DNA from 3 places in the Streptomyces sp. NPDC048603 genome. Region 1 is predicted to be linked to each of the others. Evidence: riboswitches for the same ligand, from Rfam matches in the RefSeq annotation. Region 1 holds a riboswitch; each other region holds the start of a gene.
The links. A riboswitch is a leader RNA that binds a small molecule or an ion and turns the genes downstream of it on or off. The one in region 1 is predicted to bind thiamine pyrophosphate.
Positions count from the first base shown of each region.

Region 2: linked by a shared signal. The riboswitch ahead of ACGFQ9_RS28425 (thiamine ABC transporter substrate binding subunit) and the one ahead of thiC (phosphomethylpyrimidine synthase ThiC) in region 1 are both predicted to bind thiamine pyrophosphate.
Region 3: linked by a shared signal. The riboswitch ahead of thiO (glycine oxidase ThiO) and the one ahead of thiC (phosphomethylpyrimidine synthase ThiC) in region 1 are both predicted to bind thiamine pyrophosphate.

Region 1 is NZ_JBICVY010000003.1:228,708-231,960, forward strand. Features, by position in the region: gene thiC (phosphomethylpyrimidine synthase ThiC) at 79-1,854, opposite strand; TPP riboswitch at 1,848-1,993, opposite strand; gene ACGFQ9_RS07650 (YibE/F family protein) at 2,069-3,253, shown strand, end outside.
Region 2 is NZ_JBICVY010000012.1:87,258-90,510, reverse strand. Features, by position in the region: gene ACGFQ9_RS28435 (phosphatidate cytidylyltransferase) at 1-286, shown strand, start outside; gene rlmN (23S rRNA (adenine(2503)-C(2))-methyltransferase RlmN) at 393-1,505, shown strand; TPP riboswitch at 1,526-1,636, shown strand; gene ACGFQ9_RS28425 (thiamine ABC transporter substrate binding subunit) at 1,724-2,821, shown strand; gene ACGFQ9_RS28420 (ABC transporter permease) at 2,893-3,253, shown strand, end outside.
Region 3 is NZ_JBICVY010000010.1:242,115-245,367, reverse strand. Features, by position in the region: gene ACGFQ9_RS25720 (NAD(P)/FAD-dependent oxidoreductase) at 1-893, opposite strand, end outside; TPP riboswitch at 1,070-1,182, shown strand; gene thiO (glycine oxidase ThiO) at 1,180-2,394, shown strand; gene thiS (sulfur carrier protein ThiS) at 2,391-2,591, shown strand; gene ACGFQ9_RS25705 (thiazole synthase) at 2,599-3,253, shown strand, end outside.

The sequences.
Region 1 (3,253 bases):
GGATCGGTCCGAGCCGGGCAAGGGAACGGGCCCGCGACTCCCCCCTGAGGTCGCGGGCCCGTCCGGCGCGGCAGCGGGTCAGTCCGCCAGCGGAAGGTAGACGCGGTTTCCGGCGGCTGCGAACTCCGCCGACTTCTCGGCCATGCCCGCCTGGATCTCGTCGGCCTTCAGGTCACCGCCGTGCTCGCGGCGGATGTCCTGGGAGATCTTCATGGAACAGAACTTCGGGCCGCACATGGAGCAGAAGTGCGCCGTCTTGGCCGGCTCGGCCGGGAGGGTCTCGTCGTGGAACTCGCGGGCCGTGTCCGGGTCGAGGGCCAGGTTGAACTGGTCCTCCCAGCGGAACTCGAAGCGGGCGTCGGAGAGGGCGTCGTCCCACTCCTGGGCGCCCGGGTGGCCCTTCGCCAGGTCCGCCGCGTGGGCCGCGATCTTGTACGTGATGACGCCGGTCTTCACGTCGTCGCGGTTCGGCAGGCCCAGGTGCTCCTTCGGGGTCACGTAGCAGAGCATCGCGGTGCCCCACCAGGCGATCATCGCGGCGCCGATGCCCGAGGTGATGTGGTCGTAGGCCGGAGCCACGTCCGTGGTCAGCGGGCCGAGCGTGTAGAACGGCGCCTCCTCGCAGATCTCCTGCTGGAGGTCGATGTTCTCCTTGATCTTGTGCATCGGGACGTGGCCCGGGCCCTCGATCATGGTCTGCACGTTGTGGCGCTTGGCGATCGTGTTCAGCTCGCCCAGCGTCTTCAGCTCCGCGAACTGGGCCGCGTCGTTGGCGTCCGCGATGGAGCCGGGGCGCAGGCCGTCGCCCAGCGAGTACGTGACGTCGTACGTCGCGAGGATCTCGCAGAGCTCCTCGAAGTTCGTGTAGAGGAAGTTCTCCTTGTGGTGCGCCAGGCACCAGGCGGCCATGATCGAGCCGCCGCGGGAGACGATGCCGGTCTTGCGGCGGGCGGTCAGCGGCACGTACGGCAGCAGCACGCCGGCGTGGACCGTCATGTAGTCCACGCCCTGCTCGGCCTGCTCGATGACCGTGTCCTTGTAGATCTCCCAGGTGAGGTCCTCGGCCTTGCCGTCGACCTTCTCCAGCGCCTGGTAGAGCGGGACGGTGCCGATCGGCACGGGGGAGTTGCGGAGCACCCACTCGCGGGTGGTGTGGATGTTCCGGCCGGTGGAGAGGTCCATGACGGTGTCGGCGCCCCAGCGGGTGGCCCAGGTCATCTTCTCCACCTCCTCCTCGATGGAGGAGGTGACGGCGGAGTTGCCGATGTTGGCGTTGACCTTCACCAGGAACTTCTTGCCGATGATCATCGGCTCGATCTCCGGGTGGTTCACGTTCGCCGGCAGCACCGCGCGGCCGGCCGCGATCTCCTCGCGGACGACCTCGGCGGAGACGTTCTCGCGGATCGCGACGAACTCCATCTCCGGGGTGATCTCACCGCGGCGGGCGTACGCGAGCTGCGTGACGGCGGCGCCGTCACGGCCGCGCCGGGGCAGCCGGGGGCGGCCGGGGAAGACCGCGTCGAGGTTCTTGAGGCCACCGCGCGGAGAGGTGTGCTTGATGCCGTCGTCCTCGGGGCGGACCGGGCGGCCGGCGTACTCCTCGGTGTCGCCGCGGCTGATGATCCAGTTCTCGCGCAGCGGGGCGAGACCGCGGCGGACGTCGGTGTCGATCTGCGGGTCGGTGTACGGGCCCGAGGTGTCGTACAGCGTGACGTCCTGGCCCGTGGTGAGGTGGACCTGGCGGACCGGCACCCGGAGGTCGGGGCGGGAGCCCTCGACGTAGCCCTTGTGCCAGCCCGGCTTGCGCCCGTTCTGGTCGGCGGCAGGCGTGCGTGCGTCGTCCTGAATGGTCATGAGACCTATCTCCCTACGCCGGCATTACCCGGTAACAGGTTCGGCGGTCGACGCAGCCTCTTCCCGTACGCCCGTTCGGTGCGCGTACGGTGATCAGCGTCCTCTCAGCCCGGTGCTCCGAGCTCCCGCGTTGTGCAAAGGTGCCCCCACGCTAGCGTCACCTGTGGCGTGCTGAACAGTGGGCCCCCACATCTCTTGCGATGATCGGCCCGTGATGACCTCAGCACAGCCTCCGAACGAGTCCGGTCATGGGCATGGACACGGGCACAGTCATGGGCACGGGCACGGGCACGGACCCGCCGCACCGTCCTCACGGCACCTGCGCAGGGTGATCGCCGCCGTCCTGATCCCGTTCGCCACGGCCGTGGTCATCGGCCTGGTGGTGCTGTGGCCGGGCGGCGCACCCGGCCACGAGCGCACCGGGGTCGGCTTCGACCGGCAGACGGAGCAGGCCAAGGTCGTCGATTTGCAAGTCGTTGACTGCAAATCAGTGAATGTCGCACAGGTGCCGCCCACCGCGAACCCCACCACCCCCGAGGGACGGGCGGCGCAGGCCGCGCAGAACGGCACCTGCAAGAAGGCCACCGTCGAGGTCACCAGCGGCCCCGACAAGGGCCGCACCTTCGTCGAGATCGTCCAGCCGGGCGCCCCGCGGCAGCTGGAGGACGGACAGGAGGTCGTGGTCGCCTACGCCCCGGACGCCCCGCGCGACCTGCAGTACTCGGTCATCGACGTGAACCGGAAGTTCCCGATGCTGATGCTCGCCGCGGTCTTCGCCCTCGCGGTGGTCGCCGTCGGGCGGTTGCGCGGACTGCTCGCCCTGGTCGCCCTGGTGGTCAGCTTCGGCGTACTGACCCTGTTCATCCTGCCGGCCATCCTGCAGGGGTCGAACCCGCTGCTGGTGGCCGTGGTCGGGGCCAGTGCGATCATGCTGATCGCCCTGTACATGTGCCACGGGGTCACCGCCCGCACCTCGGTCGCGGTGCTCGGCACGCTGGTGTCGCTGCTGCTGATCGGACTGCTCGGCTCGGTGCTCATCGACTGGGCGTTCCTGAGCGGCAACACCGACGACAACACGGGCCTGATCCACGGCCTGTACCCGGACATCGACATGAGCGGCCTGCTGCTCGCCGGCGTGATCATCGGATCGCTGGGCGTGCTCGACGACGTGACGGTCACGCAGACCTCGGCGGTCTGGGAACTGCACCAGGCGGACCCGGACATGGGGCCGCGCGCGCTCTACCGGGCGGCCATCCGGATCGGCCGGGACCACATCGCGTCCGTGGTCAACACCCTGGTCCTGGCCTACGCGGGTGCCGCCCTGCCACTGATGCTGCTATTCACGATCGCGAACAGCAGCATGGGGTCGGTGGCCAACAGCGAGCTGGTCGCGGAGGAG
Region 2 (3,253 bases), on a different contig from region 1:
GGGCCTGTTCGGCGCGGTGGCCTTCGCCATGCTGGCCGGCGCGCTGTGCATGGAGTTCCTGATCGACGACGGCACCTGGTGGCAGGGCCTGGTCCTGGGTCTGGTGGTCGCGGTCAGCGCCACCCTCGGCGACCTGGGCGAGTCGATGATCAAGCGGGACCTCGGCATCAAGGACATGGGCACCCTGCTCCCCGGACACGGGGGGATCATGGACCGCCTGGACTCCCTGCTGCCGACCGCCCCGGTGGTCTGGCTGCTGCTGGCCCTGTTCGTCGGGACGGGCTGACCCCGGCCCCCGAACGGCCGAACCGGGCCCGGACGGGACCCACCCGGTACTCTGGAAAGGCGCGCTGCCGGTGCAGCGCGCCTTTCGTCTTAGAGGAGTACCTGCCATGGCCCGCCCCGCTCCGGGAGAGCTCACTTTCGTCGCCCCTCGCGGAGCCAAGAAGCCGCCGCGGCACCTGGCCGACCTCACTCCGGCCGAGCGCCGTGAGGCCGTCGCCGCCATCGGCGAGAAGCCGTTCCGGGCCAAGCAGCTCTCCCAGCACTACTTCGCGCGCTACGCCCACGACCCCGCCGAATGGACCGACATCCCGGCCGCCGCGCGCGAGAAGCTGCGCGAGGCCCTGCTCCCCGAGCTGATGTCCGTCATTCGGCACGTCTCCTGCGACGACGACACCACCCGCAAGACCCTGTGGAAGCTGCACGACGGCACCCTGGTGGAGTCCGTCCTGATGCGCTACCCGGACCGGGTCACCATGTGCATCTCCTCGCAGGCCGGCTGCGGCATGAACTGTCCGTTCTGCGCCACCGGCCAGGCCGGCCTCGACCGCAACCTGTCCACCGCCGAGATCGTGCACCAGATCGTCGACGGCATGCGGGCCCTGCGCGACGGGGAGGTCCCCGGCGGCCCGGCCCGCCTGTCCAACATCGTCTTCATGGGCATGGGCGAGCCGCTGGCCAACTACAACCGGGTGGTCGGCGCCATCCGCCGCCTCACCGACCCCGAGCCCGACGGCCTGGGCCTGTCCCAGCGCGGCATCACCGTCTCCACCGTCGGCCTGGTCCCGGCCATCCACCGCTTCGCCGACGAGGGCTTCAAGTGCCGGCTCGCCGTCTCGCTGCACGCCCCCGACGACGAGCTGCGCGACACCCTGGTCCCGGTGAACACCCGCTGGAACGTCCGCGAGGTGCTCGACGCGGCCTGGGAGTACGCCGAGAAGTCCGGCCGCCGGGTCTCCATCGAGTACGCCCTGATCCGCGACATCAACGACCAGGCGTGGCGGGGTGACCTGCTCGGCCGGCTGCTCAAGGGCAAGCGGGTGCACGTCAACCTGATCCCGCTGAACCCGACCCCGGGCTCCAAGTGGACGGCCTCCCGCCCCGAGGACGAGCGGGCCTTCGTCGATGCGATCGCCTCCCACGGCGTCCCCGTGACCGTCCGGGACACCCGCGGCCAGGAGATCGACGGAGCGTGTGGACAGCTCGCCGCGAGCGAACGGTAGTCTGACCCCCGTACATCTGCATATTCCGACAGGGGAGCGCCACAGCGCTGAGAGTGCGGCAACCGTCAGGCCGCAGACCCTCTGAACCTCGCCCGGGTCATTCCGGGTAGGAAGTTCGGTCACCACCTCAAGCTGTTGCGCCCTGCCCGGGTGCCCCGCTCCTCAAGAGCACCCGGGCGGGGCCGCGTCTTCTCCTGGTCATCCCAGGAGGAAAATCCGTGAACACCACCCAGAAGATCGCGGGGGCCGCGCTCGCCGCGGCGCTCGGCGTGACCACGCTCACCGCGTGCGGCGGCGACGCCAAGGACAAGGACGGCGCCGGGAGCAGCGGCCCGGCGTCGAAGACGGTGACCGTCGTCGGCCACGACTCCTTCAATCCCTCCAAGGAGATCCTGAAGGAGTTCGAGAAGCAGACCGGCTACACGGTCAAGGTGGTCAAGAGCGGCGACGCGGGCGCGGCCCTGAACCAGGAGATCCTCACCAAGGGCAAGCCGCGCGGCGACGTGTTCTTCGGCGTCGACAACACGCTGCTCTCCCGTGCGCTCGACCACGGCATCTTCACCCCGTACGAGGCCAAGGGCCTGGCCGGCGTGGGCGCCGAGTACCAGCTCGACAAGGAGCACCGGGTCACTCCGATCGACACCGGCGACATCTGCGTCAACTACGACAAGAAGTACTTCGCGGACAAGAAGCTCGCCCCGCCGCAGACGCTGGACGACCTGGTCAAGCCCGAGTACAAGAACCTGCTGGTCACCGAGAACGCCGCGACCTCCTCGCCGGGCCTCGGCTTCCTGCTCGCCACCGTCGGCAAGTACGGCGAGGACGGCTGGAAGGACTACTGGAGCAAGCTCAAGGCCAACGGCGTCGAGGTCGTCGACGGCTGGGAGCAGGCGTACAACGAGCGGTTCTCCGGCTCCGCGGGCGGCCAGAAGGCCAAGGGCGACCGGCCGCTGGTCGTCTCCTACGCCTCCAGCCCGCCGGCCGAGGTGCTGTTCTCCGAGCCGCAGCCGGCCGAGGCCCCGACGGGCGTCTCCACCGGTACCTGCTTCCGCCAGACCGAGTTCGCCGGTCTGCTGAAGGGCGCGAAGAACGAGGCCGGCGGCAAGGCGTTCATCGATTTCATGATCGGCAAGGCGTTCCAGGAGGACATGCCGCTGAACATGTTCGTGAACCCGGTCGTCAAGGACGCGAAGCTGCCGGAGATCTTCACCAAGCACGGTGTGGTGATCGAGAAGCCGGAGAACGTCACTCCGGACACCATCGCCAAGAACCGTGAGCAGTGGGTCCAGGCGTGGACGTCGCTCGTCGTGAAGTAGCGGACGGGAGGAAGGCGGCGGCCGCGGACCGCGCGGCCGCCCGCCGGGGCACCCTGCTCCGGCTCGGCCTGCTGGCCCTGCCCGTCGCCTTCTTCGCGGTCTTCTTCGCCTGGCCCGTCGGCTCGATCGTCGGGCGCGGTCTCAAGACCGACGAGGGGTGGCAGTTCGGCCGGATCGGCGAGGTGCTGAGCCGCCCCGACATCGCCGACGTGCTCTGGTTCACCACCTGGCAGGCCGTCGCCTCCACTCTGCTCACCCTGCTGATCGCCCTGCCCGCCGCATATGTCTTCGCCCGCCTCGACTTCCCGGGCAAGGAGGCGCTGCGGGCGCTGGTCACCGTCCCGTTCGTGCTGCCGACCGTGGTCGTCGGCACCGCCTTCCTGGCCCTGGTCGGCCGCAACGGACTCACGGACGAACTGTGGGGCGTCCGCC
Region 3 (3,253 bases), on a different contig from region 1:
GGGTCGTACGCCCGCTCCCCGCCCAGGATGTTCAGGGCGACCGTCCGCGGCCCCTGCAGCGCGTTGTCCCAGTGGTGCACCAGCAGCCGCTTGCCGTAGCGCGCGGACGGGAAGGAGGCGCAGTCGCCGACCGCGTACACGCCCGGCAGCGAGGTGCGCAGCCGGTCGTCGGTCGCGACCGAGCCGTCCGGGCCGAGTTCCACGCCCGTGCCGGCCAGCCAGCCCGTTGCGGGGCGGGCGCCGATGCCGACCACCACCGCGCCGGCGGGCAGCTCGCGGCCGTCCGCCAGCCGGACCAGGCCGGGCTCGACCGAGGCGACCTTGACGCCGGTGAGCAGGCGGACGCCGGCCTCCGCGTACCAGTCGGCCATGGGGCCGGTGATCTCGTCGGGCAGCGCGCCCGCCAGGACCCGGTCGGCGGCCTCGACCACGGTGACCGCGCAGCCGGCCGCGCGGGCGGCCGTGGCGAACTCCGCGCCGATCCAGCCCGCGCCCACGACCACCAGGTCATGGGCCTGCGCGAGCACCGGCCGCAGCCGTTCCGCGTCGTCCAGGGTGCGCAGCAGGTGCACGCCGGGCACGCCTTCGGCGCCCGGCAGGGTCAGCGGTTCGGCACCGGTGGCGAGGACCAGGCTGCCGTACGGGACCGGGCCCGCGGCGGTGTCCAGCTCCTGGTCCTGCGGGCGCAGCCCGGTGACCTCCAGGCCGAGCCGGAGCTCGATGCCGAGGTCGTCGAAGTCGACGTCGAAGGCGGAGCCCTCGGCCTCGCCGAGCAGCACCGCCTTGGAAAGCGGGGGCCGGTCGTAGGGCTGGTGCGGCTCGGCACCGATCAGGGTGACCGGGCCGGTGAAGCCCGCCTCGCGCAGGGCCACGGCCGTCTGCACCCCGGCCATTCCGGCCCCGACGATCACCACGCCGCCCGCGGCCGGCGCGTCCGCGGGGTCCTTCTGATCCGTCAGTTCGATCTGATTGCTCACGCCCGACACCCTAACTATCTGACGCTCCGTCAGGAAGTGGCGGCGGCCGGGCGGCCTTACCCGGGCCTTGCGGCGGAGGTAGGGTGGCCACCGTATCCAACCGCGGGAGTCCGGGCGCACCGGACTGAGAGGGAGGCTGGCCGGCCTCCGACCGTACGAACCTGATCCGGGTCATGCCGGCGAAGGGAGGGGCTCGACGCCCATGCGTTCATTCACCCACAACGGGCCGGGCGGCCCGGCCGCGGGCTCGGACGTCCTCGTCATCGGGGGCGGCATCATCGGCCTGGTCACCGCCTGGCGGGCGGCCCGGCGCGGCATGTCCGTCGCGCTCGCCGACCCCTCGCCCGGCGGCGGGGCCGCCCGGGTCGCGGCCGGCATGCTGGCCGCCGTCACCGAGCTGCACTACGGCGAGGAGACCCTGCTGGGCCTCAACCTCGCCTCCGCGGCCCGCTACGAGGAGTTCGCCGCGGAACTCTCCGACGCGAGCGGCGGACTGGACATCGGCTACCGCGCCTGCGGCACCCTCGCCGTGGCTCTGGACTCCGACGACCGCCTGCACCTGCGCGAACTGCACGCCCTGCAGCGGCGCTGCGGCCTGGAATCGGAATGGCTGACCGGCCGCGAGTGCCGCCGCCTGGAGCCGATGCTGGCGCCCGGCGTACGCGGCGGGCTGCGCGTGGACGGCGACCACCAGGTCGACCCGCGCCGGCTGGCCGCCGCCCTGGTCGCCGCCTGCGAGCGGGCCGGCGTGGTCTTCCACCGGGCCGCCGCCGAGCGGCTGGCGGTCACCGCCGGCCGGGCCTCCGGCGCCCTGCTCGACGACGGCACCGAGCGGTCCGCCGACCAGGTCGTCCTGGCCGCGGGCAGCCTCAGCGGGCGGCTGGACGGAGTCCCGGCGGAGGTCGTCCCGCCGGTGCGCCCGGTGAAGGGCCAGGTGCTCCGGCTCACCGTGCCGCCGGCGTACGCGCCGTTCCTGTCCCGGACGGTCCGCGCGGTGGTGCGCGGCAGCCACGTCTACCTGGTGCCGCGGGAGAACGGCGAACTCGTCGTCGGAGCGACCAGCGAGGAACTCGGCTGGGACACCACGGTCACCGCGGGCGGGGTGTACGAACTCCTGCGGGACGCCCACGAGCTGGTGCCCGGCATCACCGAACTCCCGCTCACCGAGACCCTGGCGGGGCTGCGGCCGGGCTCCCCTGACAACGCGCCGCTGCTCGGCCCGACCGAACTGCCCGGACTGCACCTGGCCACCGGCCACTACCGCAACGGGGTGCTGCTGACCCCGGTCACCGGGGACGTCATGGCCGAGGTCCTGGCCACCGGCGAAGTCCCCGACGTGGCCCGCCCGTTCACCCCCCGCCGGTTCTCCCCCGCCCGCGCCGGGGCGGCGGCCGCCCGAGAGGAGTCCTACGCATGACCATCTCCGTCAACGGCGAGCCCCGCGAGGTCGCCGCGGGCACCACGCTGGACCTGGTGGTGGCGACCCTCACCACCTCCCCGTCCGGGGTCGCGGCGGCGCTCAACGAGACCGTCGTACCGCGCGGGCAGTGGCCTGCCACGGCGGTGGGCGAGGGCGACCGGGTCGAGATCCTCACCGCGGTCCAGGGAGGCTGACGCGATCATGGCTGATGACCTGTTCTCCCTCGGCGGGCGGACCTTCTCCTCCCGCCTGATCATGGGCACCGGCGGCGCGCCGAGCCTGGAGATCCTCGAACGGGCGCTGGTCGCCTCCGGGACGGAGCTGACCACCGTCGCCATGCGCCGGCTGGACCCCACAGTCCAGGGCTCGGTGCTGTCGGTCCTGTCGAAGCTCGGCATCGGCGTACTGCCGAACACGGCGGGCTGCTTCACCGCGGGCGAGGCGGTGCTGACCGCGCGGCTCGCGCGGGAGGCGCTGGGCACGGACTGGATCAAGCTGGAGGTCGTCGCGGACGAGCGGACCCTGCTTCCGGACGGGGAGGAACTCCTCGCCGCGGCGGAGACGCTGGTGGACGACGGCTTCACGGTGCTGCCGTACACCAACGACGACCCGGTGCTGGCACGGAAGCTGGAGGACGCGGGCTGCGCGGCGATCATGCCGCTGGGCTCGCCGATCGGCTCGGGGCTGGGCATCCGGAACCCGCACAACTTCGAGCTGATCGTGGAGCGGGCCGGGGTGCCGGTGATCCTCGACGCGGGGGCGGGCACCGCGTCGGACGTCGCGCTCGCGATGGAGCTGGGGTGTGCCGCGGTCATGCTGGCCTCGGCGGTCACGCGGGCGCAGGAGCCGGTGCTCA